4 regions of the Erwinia sp. genome follow, and region 2 is predicted to be linked to each of the others. Evidence: predicted binding sites of a transcription regulator. Region 2 holds the regulator's gene; each other region holds the start of a gene.
The links. Region 2 encodes CRP, which controls carbon source genes, mostly activating them, when cyclic AMP is high. Its sites were predicted from a motif close to ATGTGANNNNNNTCACAT; they were not measured.

Region 1: the regulator CRP is predicted to act here: its motif matches at 1,220-1,237, upstream of aaeR (HTH-type transcriptional activator AaeR).
Region 3: the regulator CRP is predicted to act here: its motif matches at 1,327-1,344, upstream of ompW (outer membrane protein OmpW).
Region 4: the regulator CRP is predicted to act here: its motif matches at 1,476-1,493, upstream of RTK32_RS00490 (maltoporin).

The regions. Positions count from the first base shown of each region.
Region 1 is NZ_DALZCD010000029.1:1,772-5,084, forward strand. It holds gene aaeA (p-hydroxybenzoic acid efflux pump subunit AaeA) at 1-771, opposite strand, end outside; gene aaeX (p-hydroxybenzoic acid efflux pump operon protein AaeX) at 779-982, opposite strand; gene aaeR (HTH-type transcriptional activator AaeR) at 1,255-2,172, shown strand; gene tldD (metalloprotease TldD) at 2,223-3,313, opposite strand, start outside.
Region 2 is NZ_DALZCD010000191.1:4,948-8,260, reverse strand. It holds gene RTK32_RS14980 (OsmC family protein) at 1-298, opposite strand, end outside; gene crp (cAMP-activated global transcriptional regulator CRP) at 603-1,235, shown strand; gene RTK32_RS14970 (YccS/YhfK family putative transporter) at 1,292-3,313, shown strand, end outside.
Region 3 is NZ_DALZCD010000007.1:4,112-7,424, forward strand. It holds gene RTK32_RS01170 (BON domain-containing protein) at 184-498, shown strand; gene ompW (outer membrane protein OmpW) at 568-1,203, opposite strand; gene RTK32_RS01180 (YciC family protein) at 1,553-2,278, shown strand; gene RTK32_RS01185 (septation protein A) at 2,341-2,877, shown strand; gene yciA (acyl-CoA thioester hydrolase YciA) at 2,915-3,313, shown strand, end outside.
Region 4 is NZ_DALZCD010000002.1:42,219-45,531, forward strand. It holds gene RTK32_RS00480 (hypothetical protein) at 1-35, shown strand, start outside; gene RTK32_RS00485 (LacI family DNA-binding transcriptional regulator) at 250-1,320, opposite strand; gene RTK32_RS00490 (maltoporin) at 1,581-2,840, shown strand; gene RTK32_RS00495 (glucose PTS transporter subunit EIIB) at 2,933-3,238, opposite strand; gene RTK32_RS00500 (beta-galactosidase) at 3,313-3,313, opposite strand, start outside.

The DNA.
Region 1 (3,313 bases), on a different contig from region 2:
CAGACGAACCCATTCCAGATTGGAATCAATGGTCGCCATGCCTTTGCTGTCAACCGTGCTGCTGCTGTTGGTTACGCCTGCGGCCACGCTGTCCACGGTGCCTTGCAGCACACGGTTGCTGCCCAACGGCGTGATCTCCACGCGATAGCCGGGCCGGACGCCTTCCAGCTTGGTTTCTTCCATATAGGCCAGCACGTAGAAAGTATGCTGCTGCACCAGTGCCACGGCAGTAGAGCCGCGCGTGATAAATTCACCGCGATAGACGTTCAGGTTGGTGACCCATCCGTCCGCTGGCGCTTTAACAACGGTACGCTCCAGATCCAGTTTCGCTGTATCACGAGTCGCCATGGCTTTTGCCAGCTGATGTTCCGTCGTCTGGTAATCGCTGTTGGCCTGCTCGATAGCTTCACGCGACATGGCGGAGACACCAAGCTGATTGCGTCGGCCTGCTTCACGACGCTTTTCGCTGACCAGGGACTGATAGTAAGCCACGTCAGCTTCCGCCTGATTGAGCGCCTGCTGATAGCGTGGCTGATCGACCACGAACAGAACCTGATCTTTTTTCACCAGCTGGTTATCACGCACGCGCACGTCGGTAATCAGACCGCTAACGTCTGGTGCAATAGCGACCACGTCGGCTGTGAATTTCGCGTCGCGTGTCCAGGGTGATTCGGTGTAGTACACCCAGACATGGAAAATACCAACAACGGCAATCACAACCAGGATAAGGGTGATGGCGAACCGGGAAATTTTTCTTGTTAACGCTTTCACTGTGACCTCAGACAAACAATCGGGAAACCAGGTAGAACAGGCAGCAGTAGAGTGCTGTATTAAATAACGCAGGATGCCAGACCAGGTCATAGAGCCCGGTGGGCGTAAGCAAACGACGCACCAGCCAGAACAGCATCAATGACACGATAATTTCAAAAAATATGGGCGGGAAGGAGAGCCCAAATATCACAATAACCGGAAGCACGCTCATCTCATATCCTTGTCGGGTTTGCCGGGCACTCCTTTCGCCACAAAAAAACGGCCGCCCTGGAGAGGGTGGCTGCTGCTCTACGGATGATGATGTCAGATTAGCCGCAGACGGTCTTATCAAAAACCGGCGCTCTATGAATAATAGCGTATTCAGGCGTCAGCATTTCGGCGAGTTGAGTTACGGAACGGTAACCCGGCGATGCTATAGTAACGCGGCTGACTATCTGTTTTCTACCAAATGTGATCTAAATCACTTTTAAGCCAGAGTTAATAATGGAAAGAATGAAGGGGATGTCCGTCTTTGCACGGGTCGTTGAACTGGGCTCTTTTACGGCGGCGGCTAACCATCTGCAAATGAGCGTTTCTGCCGTCAGCCAGATTGTGGCCAGGCTGGAAGATGAGCTTCAGGTGAAGCTGCTGAACCGCAGCACGCGCAGTCTTGGCCTGACCGAAGCCGGAAAAATTTATTTTCAGGGCTGCCGACGGATGATGTTTGAGGCGCAACAGGTTCACGAGCAGCTGTATGCTTTTAACAATACTCCTGTCGGCACGCTGCGTATCGGCAGCTCTTCTACGATGGCGCAAAATGTGCTGGCGAATATGACCGCCGAGATGTTGAAAGAGTACCCTGGCCTGACGGTAAATTTGGTTACCGGCATCCCCGCGCCTGACCTGATTGCCGACGGGCTGGATCTGGTGATCCGCGTCGGCGCACTGCGAGATTCCAGCCTGTTTTCCCGGCGCCTCGGCTCTATGCCGATGGTGGTCTGCGCGGCCAAAAGCTATCTGGCGCAGCACGGCACGCCGGAAAAGCCTTCTGACATCGGCAATTTTTCCTGGCTGGAGTACAGCGTGCGGCCCGATAACGATTTTGAATTAACGTCGCCGGAAGGTCTCGCCATCCGTCTTTCGCCGCAGGGGCGCTTTGCCACTAACGATTCGCAAACGCTGATCCGCTGGCTGGTGGGCGGAACGGGGATTGCCTATGTGCCGCTGATGTGGATCATTGATGAGATTAATGCCGGTAAAATTGAGATCCTGTTCGCGCATTATCAATCCGATCCGCGGCCGGTTTATGCGGTTTATACACAGAAAGATAAGCTGCCGCTGAAGGTTCAGGTGTGCATCGATTACCTGACGGATTACTTCCATAAGGTAGCGGATGTTTATCAGGAATATCGGCAGAAGTAAAAAAGGCGAGCCGCTATGGCTCGCCTTTCTGGTCAGCAAAACGGCATCCGTCAGGCGGTACCGCCTACGGTCAGCTTGTCCAGCTTCAGCGTAGGCTGACCGACGCCGACCGGCAGGCTTTGCCCTTCTTTCCCACAAACTCCAACGCCCTTATCCAGCGCCAGGTCGTTGCCTACCATCGAAATTTGCTGCATGGCCTCAATACCGGAACCGATCAGCGTAGCGCCTTTCACCGGTTTGGTCACTTTGCCGTTTTCAATCAGATAGGCTTCCGACGTCGAGAAGACAAATTTCCCGGAGGTAATATCCACCTGACCGCCGCCAAAGTTTGGCGCATACAGGCCGTATTCCACGCTGGCGATAATATCCTCAGGCGTTGATTTGCCGGCGAGCATATAGGTATTGGTCATGCGTGGCATCGGCAGATGCGCATAGGATTCACGACGGCCGTTGCCGGTAGGCTTGACGCCCATCAGACGAGCGTTCAGCTTGTCCTGCATATAGCCTTTCAGTACGCCGTTTTCGATCAGCACGTTGTACTGGCCCGGCACGCCTTCGTCATCTACCGCCAGCGAACCGCGCAGGCCTTCAATAGTGCCGTCATCCACCACGGTGCAGAGATCGGATGCCACTTTCTGGCCCATCTGGCCGCTGAACACAGAGGTTCCGCGACGGTTAAAGTCGCCTTCCAGACCGTGGCCTACCGCTTCGTGCAGCAGGACGCCAGGCCAGCCCGCACCCAGTACCACAGGAATACTGCCCGCCGGCGCCGCAACCGCACTCAGGTTAACCAGCGCCATGCGCACCGCTTCACGGGCCCAGGCTTCCGCGCGGGTTTCACCTGACTCGTCCGCCAGGAAAAACTCATAGCCGAAACGGCCGCCGCCGCCGCTGGAGCCTCGCTCGCGTTTGCCGTTGTCCTCGACCTGGACGCTGACCGACAGGCGCACCAGCGGACGCACGTCGGCCGCCAGGGTGCCATCAGTAGCCGCAACCAGCACCATCTCGTAAACGCCGCTCAGGCTGGCGCTGACTTCCTGTACCCGCTTGTCGGCGGCACGGGCTGCAGCATCGACGCGATGAAGCAGCGCGATTTTCTCTTCCCGGGTCAGGCTTTGCAGCGGATCGGCCGTAGGATAGA
Region 2 (3,313 bases):
CCTTGTCCGTCAGCCCGCTACCGCTGACGATAAAATGCAGGTTGATATGGGTAAACAACTGCGGCGGCTTCTCACGCCGGGCTGACGTTAGCTTTACCTCACAGTTCTCCACGGTAAACCGTCCTTTTTGCAGAATGGCCACCACTTCGGCCGCGCTGCAGCCGCCCGCCGCCATCAGCAGCATTTCCATCGGGCTGGGGGCTTTATCGCCCGCGTTACCGTCCATCACGACCTGATGACCCGATGAGGATCCTCCCAAAAAGGTCAGCCCTTCCACCCATTTTATGCTCGCCTGCATAACAAACTCCTCTAATTCATTCAGTTAAGCCGCGGTCGGTTTAAGGTCACTAAACAGCATAGCGGCAGATTTAGCGCTATGCTGAAGCGAGACAACAGAAGACACCCATGCAAAGCTGTGCTACAAACAAGGCTGTATTTCGTCAGTACTCTACAGACCAGACGAAACGGGACGACATAACGAGCCCGGCACTCAACAGAGAGCCGAATAACTTTCCTGCATGGGAAGCGCTTGACTATTTCAACGCCTGTCAGGGAACTCTGCCCCTGTATTTAGGCACGATAACAACAGAGGATAACAGCGAATGGTTCTCGGCAAACCGCAAACAGACCCGACACTTGAATGGTTCCTGTCACATTGCCATATTCATAAGTATCCATCCAAAAGCACGCTGATCCACCAGGGTGAGAAAGCAGAAACCCTTTACTACATCGTCAAAGGCGCGGTAGCGGTGCTCATCAAGGATGAAGAAGGCAAGGAGATGATCCTTTCTTACCTTAACCAGGGCGATTTTATCGGTGAACTTGGCCTGTTTGAAGAAGGTCAGGAGCGCAGCGCCTGGGTGCGGGCGAAAACAGCCTGCGAAGTGGCAGAAATCTCCTATAAGAAGTTTCGTCAGCTGATCCAGGTTAACCCGGAGATCCTGATGCGCCTCTCTTCACAGATGGCACGTCGTCTTCAGGTGACCTCTGAGAAAGTGGGCAATTTAGCTTTCCTCGATGTGACAGGTCGCATCGCGCAAACGCTGTTGAATCTGGCTAAGCAGCCGGATGCCATGACTCACCCGGATGGAATGCAGATTAAAATCACCCGCCAGGAAATTGGCCAAATCGTCGGCTGCTCGCGCGAAACCGTCGGCCGCATCCTGAAGATGCTGGAAGATCAGAACCTGATCTCCGCGCACGGTAAAACCATCGTGGTCTACGGCACACGCTAGCTACGCTGATTGTATGGCGCAATGCATGCATTGCGCCTTTCAGCGGATACAGAGCAATGTGGCGCCGACTCATCTACCATCCCGAAGTTAACTATGCCCTGCGGCAGACGCTGGTGCTTTGCCTGCCCGTTGCCGTCGGCTGGCTGCTGGGCAATCTGCAAAACGGCCTCCTGTTCTCGATGGTGCCCGCCTGCTGCAATATCGCCGGGCTGGACACGCCGCATAAACGCTTCTTTAAGCGTCTGCTGATCGGCGGCGGCCTTTTTGCCTTCAGCAGCTTTCTGTTGCAGTACCTGGGCAACTTAGCGGTCCCCCTGCCCGCCATCCTGTTTTCAATGGCTATGCTGCTGGGCGTGACCGGTGAAATCAGCCCGCTGCACGGCAGACTGCTGCCCGGCGCGCTGATCGCCGGTATCTTTACCCTGAGCCTCGCGGGCCGTATGCCTATCTGGCAGCCCCCTTCACTCTATATTCTGGGCACGGTTTGGTATGGCCTTTTTAACTGGTTTTGGTTCTGGCTATGGAAAGAGCAGCCGATGCGGGAAACGCTCAGCCTGCTTTATCGCGAGCTGGCCGACTACTGCGAAGCGAAATATAGCCTGCTGACCCAGCTTGCGGATGCGGAGAAAACGCTGCCGCCGCTGCTGGCGCGCCAGCAAAAAGCGGTCGATCTGATTAATACCTGCTATCAGCAAATGCACATGCTGGCCGCCAGCAACGATAACCACCACAAGCGGCTGATCCGCGCTTTTCAGGTTGCGCTGGATTTGCAGGAGCACATTGCTGTCAGCCTGCACCAGCCGGAAGAAGTGCAAAAGCTGGTAGCGCAGAGCCGTGCCGAGGCGGTGATCCGCTGGAACGCGCAGACCATCGCCGCCAGACTGCGCGAACTGGCGGACGATATTCTTTATCATCGTCTGCCGGCCCGGTTCAGCATGGATAAGCCGCTGCAGGCGCTGGAGAAAATCGCCCGGCAGCATCCTGCCAATCCGGTCGGCAACTTTTGCGCCTGGCACTTCAGCCGCATCGCCCGCGTATTACGGACACAACGCCCGCTTTATCAGCGGGATTTAATGGCGGACCGCCAGAAGCGGCTGCCGCTGCTCTCCGCTATACGAAGCTATCTGTCGCTGAAATCGGCCGCGTTACGTACCGCCGCCAGATTTGCGGTCATGCTGGCTTTTGCCAGCACGCTGGCGCTGTTCTTTAATCTGCCTAAACCTTACTGGCTGCTGATGACGATAATGTTTGTTAGCCAGAACGGCTACAGCGCGACAAGGGTGCGCATTCAGCACCGTGCGTTAGGCACGCTGGGCGGGCTGATTGTGGCCGCGCTAACGCTGCGCTTTCAGGTACCGGAATCGGCCGTCCTGCTGATTATGCTGACGCTGACGCTGGCGGGCTATCTGGTTATCCGCAAATACTACGGGCTGGCGACAATAGGTTTTACCGTAACGGCGGTTTACACGCTTCAGCTGCTGTCGTTGAACGGTGCCGACTTCCTGCTGCCGCGCCTGTTGGACACGCTAATGGGCTGCCTGATTGCCTTTGGCGGCATGATCTGGCTGTGGCCGCAGTGGCAAAGTGGCCTGCTACGCCAGAACGCGCACGACGCGCTGGAAACCTATCAGGAAGCGTTACAAAAATTGTTGGGCGACGAAGAGAGCCCGCAGAAGCTCGCCTGGCAGCGTATGCGTGTTAACCAGGCGCATAATGCACTCTTTAACTCGCTAAATCAGGCGATGCAGGAACCGGGTTTCGACGCGCGTTATCTGACCGACATGAAGCTGTGGGTCACGCACAGTCAGTTTATCGTTGAGCATATCAACGCCATGACCATTCTGGCGCGTGAACATACCATGCTGACGCCACAGCTGGCTGAGCGCTATCTGCAAGCCTGCGAGATTGCCCTACAGCGTTGCCAGCAGCGTCTGGAGTATGACGGCCCCGATTCCGGCAGCAGCGTGCTGGAGGTGGACATTCCCCTTCAGGGAGCAACGACGGTGATGGAGCGACATATAAAGCGGATCCTGGAGCATCTTGCCGTCATGCACACCCTTTCTTCGCTGGCATGGAGC
Region 3 (3,313 bases), on a different contig from region 2:
AAATAAGGCGGGTATCTCAGCATCAAGGCCCATGCTTCTTACGGTTTTAGTGCCTTTGTGGCCGACTAAGACGCTCTTTTTTCGCCGTTTTGTGGAAAATTTGCCGCCCAGGTCTACGCTTCTTTTACAGAGAAAATCTGTAATCACGGCCAAGGCCATTCGGAAATAACAGGGAGATTTACCATGAAGCTGTTCAAAATGTTGACGGGTATGGTTATTGCAGCCGTTGTGGCTGTTTCAGTTAGCGCCTGTGCGCCAACGGCAAAACAGGAAGGGACAGGCGGCTATCTTGACGATACCGTTATCACCACGAAGGTAAAAACGCAGCTGCTGAACGATGAAGCGCTGAAATCGCGTGAAATTAATGTGGAAACCTTTAAAGGCCGCGTACAGCTTAGCGGTTTCGTCAGCTCGGCCCAGATGGCCAGCCGTGCTGTTCAGGTCACCCGCAGCGTGAAAGGCGTGAAGTCAGTCGTGAACAATATGCAGATTAAATAACGCCTTCAGGGCGGCAAAGATCTAAAAAAGGCGCAGCGTATGCGCCTTTTTTCCGCCTGAAGAAACCGATTAGAAACGGTAGCCCGCGCCAAAGAAGAAGACGAATGGGTTAATATGGGTATCAATACTCTGCCGGCCAGCACCGGCCGCGTCGAAGCCCACTTTGGTATTGATATCCATGTACCACAGTGAGGCGTTCAGCATCCATTGCGGCGTCAGCTGATAATCCAGGCCCACCTGACCCGCCACACCCCAGCTGTTTTTTACGCTCAGGTTGCTCAGGCCCGCATCACGGCCGGTCTGGTTAAAGTCATTGTCATAAAACAGGGTGTAGTTTACGCCGATACCGGCATAGGGCTGCAGCTTGCTGTTATTGTCCATAAAGTACCACTGCGCCATCAGCGTTGGCGGCAGCTGGTGCACGGTAGCCAGCGTGCCGGTAGAGGCCAGACCGACCTTGTGGCGGAACGGCGTCGCGCCCAGTAGCTCAACGCCAACGTGATCGGTCAGCATATAAGTGAACGTCAGGCCCAGCTGAGTATTATTACCGATATCAAATTCGCCCAGTCCCAGTACGTTATCCGAGCCGCCGGTAGGGCGTACGGTCGCAGAACCCGCACGCATAAAGAAATCGCCGGCCTGATGTGCCGAAGCGGCTACCGGCGCGCACGCCGCTACCAATAAGGCCAATACTGAAATTTTCATTATCACTCCTGTGTCCATTGAAAAAAGCGCAGACGATCGCCCTGATTTTTGATGCGCTGATTTTATCTTTATTTTCAGAAAGATCACCCCTGAGCGGCCATAACGGGCAGTAAATTAAACAAAAATTGATCTGGATCAAAACCGCTATTATTTGATTAATAAAAATGAAGTTAAAAATTGATTTGAACCGGTTTTGCTTCTTCTCTGAACCGGGAGAACGTGAACAACCCGGAGAGGCCGCACGGCGCGAGAAATCGCCAAAGCGAAAGTTGTGTAAGCCAGGGTGCCAGGTTGGCTTCAGACCATGTACAATCGCCGGATCGCTAAATTCGGCTCTCAAGGAGTGTACATGTCATTCACGGCGGCTTCGTTATACCGTGACACGGGAAATTTCTTTCGCCATCAGTTTGCTACTATTGTACTGATCGCGCTGTTAACCTCTTTTATTACGGTCCTGATCGGCCATGCGCTTACGCCTGATATCTCTGAGCTGGCGGATGGCAAAAGCGGCACCATGAGCCTGATGGAGTGGATCAGAACCATGACGCCGGAACAGCAGCAGCTCCTGCTGCACGCTTCCGCTGCCGGTACGCTTGCCTCGCTGGTAGGCAATACGCTACTGCTGGGCGCGATGCTCTGCCTGATCCCGATGGTTACCGCTGGCGAGCGCGTTAGCGCCCTGCGCGCCATGGGCGTTTCCGCGCCGATGCTGCTGCGTTTACTGCCGCTGGTGTTTTTTATGACGCTGATTATCCAGCTCGGCTTTATGGCACTGATGGTGCCCGGTATCATTTTCGCTATTTTGCTGTCGCTGTCTCCTGTGATCATGACGGCAGAAAAAGTGGGTATTTTCGCCGCTATGCGCGCCAGTGCGCGTCTGGTCTGGGGTCATGTTAAGGTGGTGGCACCCGCTATTTTGGGTTGGCTGCTGGCAAAAGTGCTGGTCCTGCTGATGGCTTCCTCGCTGACCGTCCTGCCGGCGAACGTGACTTCCGTGCTGCTGAACGCGCTGAGTAATCTCGTGTCGGCAATGCTGATCATTTACCTCAGCCGCCTGTATATGCTGTTACGTTAATCAGTCGCTGCGCGCTTCACCGGCGCGCAGCCCATGTGTTGATCTGATAACCGGAAGCCTTTATGAAGCAGTTACTTGATTTCCTTCCCCTTGTAGTCTTTTTCATTTTTTATAAGCTTTACGATATTTTTGTCGCCTCGGGCGCGCTGATCGTCGCCACCGCGCTGGCGCTGGTGGCCAGCTGGCTGCTTTACCGCAAGCTGGAAAAGATGACTATCGTGACGTTTGTGCTGGTGACTGTTTTCGGCACGCTGACGCTGGTTTTTCATAACGCCGAATTCATCAAATGGAAGGTCACGGTAATCTATACGCTGTTTGCTGCGGGCCTGCTGTACAGCCAGTTCTGGATGAAGCAGACGCTGATCCAAAGTATGTTGGGCAAGGAGCTTACGCTGCCGCAGGCCGCCTGGCGCAGGCTGAACGTTGCCTGGGCCATTTTCTTTTTCGCCTGTGGTCTGGCCAATATTTACGTCGCCTTTTGGCTGCCGCAGGATTTCTGGGTTAACTTTAAAGTGTTCGGCCTGACCGGGCTGACGCTGCTCTTCACCCTGTTCAGCGGCGTGTATATTTATCGTCTGATGCCGCAGGAAGAAAAATAATTTAGCGCCGCAAGGCGTTTTTCACGGGAAGCAAGATATGGAAGAACAACGACAGCCCCAGGGCGAGATGGTGTTGAGGACGCTGGCGATGCCTGCAGATACCAACGCCAACGGCGATATCTTCGGTGGCTGGCTGATGTCGCAGATGGATATGGGTGGGGCTATCCTGGCGAAAGAGATCGCGGGCGGCCGCGTGGTGACGGTCAGGGCCGACGGCATGACCTTTCTGAAGCCGGTGGCAGTAGGCGACGTGGTCAGCTGCCACGCACGCTGCATCCGTACCGGCAGCAGCTCCATCACGATTAATGTCGAGGTCTGGATCAAGAAAGTGGCTTCGGAACCTATTGGACAGCGCTACTGCACCACCGAAGCGGTCTTTATCTACGTGGCGGTGGACAGTAAGGGCAAATCCCGCCCGCTTCCGCCTGAGAAAAGC
Region 4 (3,313 bases), on a different contig from region 2:
TTAATGGTAACATTGTAAAAGTTGCATCTGAGTAGATTTGCCTGTCTCGCGTAGAGGCAGCAATAAATCACCCGCTCTACCCGGTTTGCACCAGCAATGCGGAAGTAAAATGCCCGGGAAGGCTATCCCGACAGAGGGAAAAGCGGCAATGCCCTGCCGCCTGCCTCCCTGTTATCGGGCTTTTCCCGAGACTGGACCGCGCGTTCTGGCAGGAGCCGCGTGTTCTGCCAGGAGCCACTCGCGGGATACCTACTCAAGCTGACTGGCAATCAGCCGCAGCTGCTCGGCAAGCTGCTGCAGATTCTGCTGCTGACGATCGGCTACGCCGCTGGAACTGCGCACCACCAACTTCGCCGGCAAAATGGATGAGGAACGCTGCCTGTCTTGCTCGCTGGCCAACAGAATGCGCGCTACCGCCTCTTTGCCCTGCAGATCAAGATCCAAGGAAACCGTGGTCAGCGCCGGATGGAAAAAGGCACTTTCGTACGTGTCATCATAACCAATAACGGAGATCTGTCCGGGCACCGCCACGCCGCGCTGGTGCAGCGCACTCAGCACGCCAAGTGCCATCTGATCGTTGCCGACCAGCAGCGCGCTGAAGTCAGGCGCTTCACGCAGCAGCTGCAGCACGCCGTTGTAGCCGCTCTGTGCATCCCAGTTACCATGGCGGATGCTGACCGGCTCCAGTCCATAGCTGGCCAGCGTCTCAAGCCAGCTTTTTAAACGCAGCCTGGCCGACACCGACTGTTCAGGCCCCGCCAACAGCGCGACATGACGATGCCCCTGCTCATAAAGATATTTAACGCTGGCGCGGGTGCCGTCCGCCGGGTTAAACGACACGTTAAACACCGAGGTGTAGGGATCGACATCTAAAAACAGGCAGAGGATATCGTCGTTCTCTAACACGATGCGCTCCGCGTCGTCACTCTCGAGCGGCACGTTGATAATGACTTTATCCACCCGTTGCGATTTCAGCTCGTTAAGGCAGTCCTGCAGGCTTTGATTGACGTTCTCATCAATCATGGCAATCAGCACCTGATAGTCAGCCGCATTGGCATAACGCTTTACCGCGGCGGCCACCTGCGAAGGCGCATGCAGCGCCAGCGAAGTGGTCACCAGACCCAGCGTGGTACTCTGTTTGCCCACCAGCTGCTGCGCCAGGCGATTGGGCACGTAACGCAGCGTCTCAATCGCTGCCTCTACCTTGTGCCGCGTTGCTTCGGAGACGTTTGCCGATTTATTCAAAACCCGCGAAACCGTCTGATACGACACGCCAGCATGGCGGGCAACATCCTCTAAGGTGGCATTTTTTGATTTCATAACTCGCATCCCTGTTAACCAGTGGCGGAATACTATCATAACGTAACGTCGGGTCAGGTTACCGTAATCACACGGCGGAAAAACAGTAAAAGTTATACCTTCACATGCAAGATTAAGTGATCTGTTTCACCAATCGTTACAAAATGCACCCTTTTATTTGCAGTACATCACACCTTGTCGTGATTTGAATTGTCACATGCCTGTTAAAAGGCGTTTACTTCCGCCGTATGTGAACGTATGACAATTCAAATGAGGGTAACATGACTACACTACGTAAGGCTGCTGTAGCGCTCGCTGCAGTCCTGACCTCCCCTACGCTTTATGCAGCTATCGACAACATCGATTTTCACGGCTATTTACGCGGTGGCGTAGGCGTGTCTCAGGATGGCGGCATTGAAGAGTGGCAAAAAAATAAGCTTGGCCGCCTGGGTAACGAGGCAGACACCTACGGTGAGGTGGAGCTGGGCAGTGAAGTCTATAAAAAGGATGACGTCAGTTTTTACGTAGACACCATGGTCAGTATGTTTTCCGATGGCTCCAACGATAACGAAACCACGCTCGGCGACGATGCACAATTTGGCCTGCGCCAGCTTAACCTGCAGATCAAAGGCCTGGTACCCGGCGACAAAAATGCGGTGATCTGGGGAGGTAAACGTTACTACCAGCGCCACGATTTACACATCATTGATACGAAATACTGGAACATCTCTGGTTCCGGCGCCGGTGTTGAAAACTATACGCTCGGCCCGGGCGCTGTCTCTTTCGCCTGGATACGTGGCGATGCCAATGACGTGGACTATCGCGTGGATGGCGACAATGATGTGAATATTAACTACCTCGATCTTCGCTACGCCGGCTGGAAACCCTGGAGCGGCGCGTGGACCGAGTTTGGCATTGATTATGCCATGCCAAATACCACCAAAAAGCAGGAAGAGTATGGCGGGCTGTATGACGCTGAAAACGGCGTGATGGTGACCGGTGAAATCAGTCAGGATCTTTGGGGCGGCTATCAGAAACTGGTGTTGCAATACGCTGATAAGGGGCTGGCGCAAAACATGATTTCACAGGGCGGCGGCTGGTATGACATGTGGAACGATACCAGCAACGCCAAAGGCTACCGCGTGATCAACACCGGTCTGCTGCCGGTTACCGACAAGTTCTCGCTGAATCAGGTATTTACCTGGGGCTCGGCTGATGACGTCACCGCCCTGACCAATAAAAGTACGCTGCTGTCGCTAGTAGGCCGTGGACAATATCAGTTTACGCAGTACGTACGCGGCATCGGCGAAGTTGGCAGTTTCTGGCAAAAAGATGAGAACAAAGTCGGCGGTGACTACAAACAGGCCGGACAGAAATACACCCTGGCTTTAGGCCTGGCGGCCGGTCCGGAGTTTATGTCGCGTCCTGAACTGCGCGTGTTTGCCTCTTACCTGAACGACTCTGAAAACGGGCACAGCTTCCAGGACAACACCAGTAACGACACCTGGAACTTCGGCGTGCAGGTCGAAGCCTGGTGGTAACCCTCCCCTATCCTCATTGTCATCATTATTAGCCTCTTATCCGGAGGCTTATTTTGGATAACCGTCGCCGGTTATCCTTTTTTTTAGCCCGGCTAAAAGAAGCGGGCCTCCAGCAACTGACGCAGACGATCGGACTGCGTACCGAAAATCGCATGCACTTCCTGCCCAAGGATTACTACACCAATTGCCCCCTCCTGCTGTAAGCCAGCGGAATCGACCGCCGCCAGCGATTTCACCGTCACGCGCAGTCGCGTTAAACAGGCATCCACCTGCTGAATATTGTCACGCCCGCCAAAACAGTCCAGTAACCGATCCAGCAAGGCGTTATCGGCAGGCTCAGCCTCGGTTGGCAACGCCTGACGGCTGAAGTAGTGTTTAAACGATGTCAAACTTACCATGTTGATCTCCTCCAGAAAAAAAGGCGGGCTGCTGCCCGCCGTATACGGCTAAAAGGTTCAGGAAACGCTCAGGAT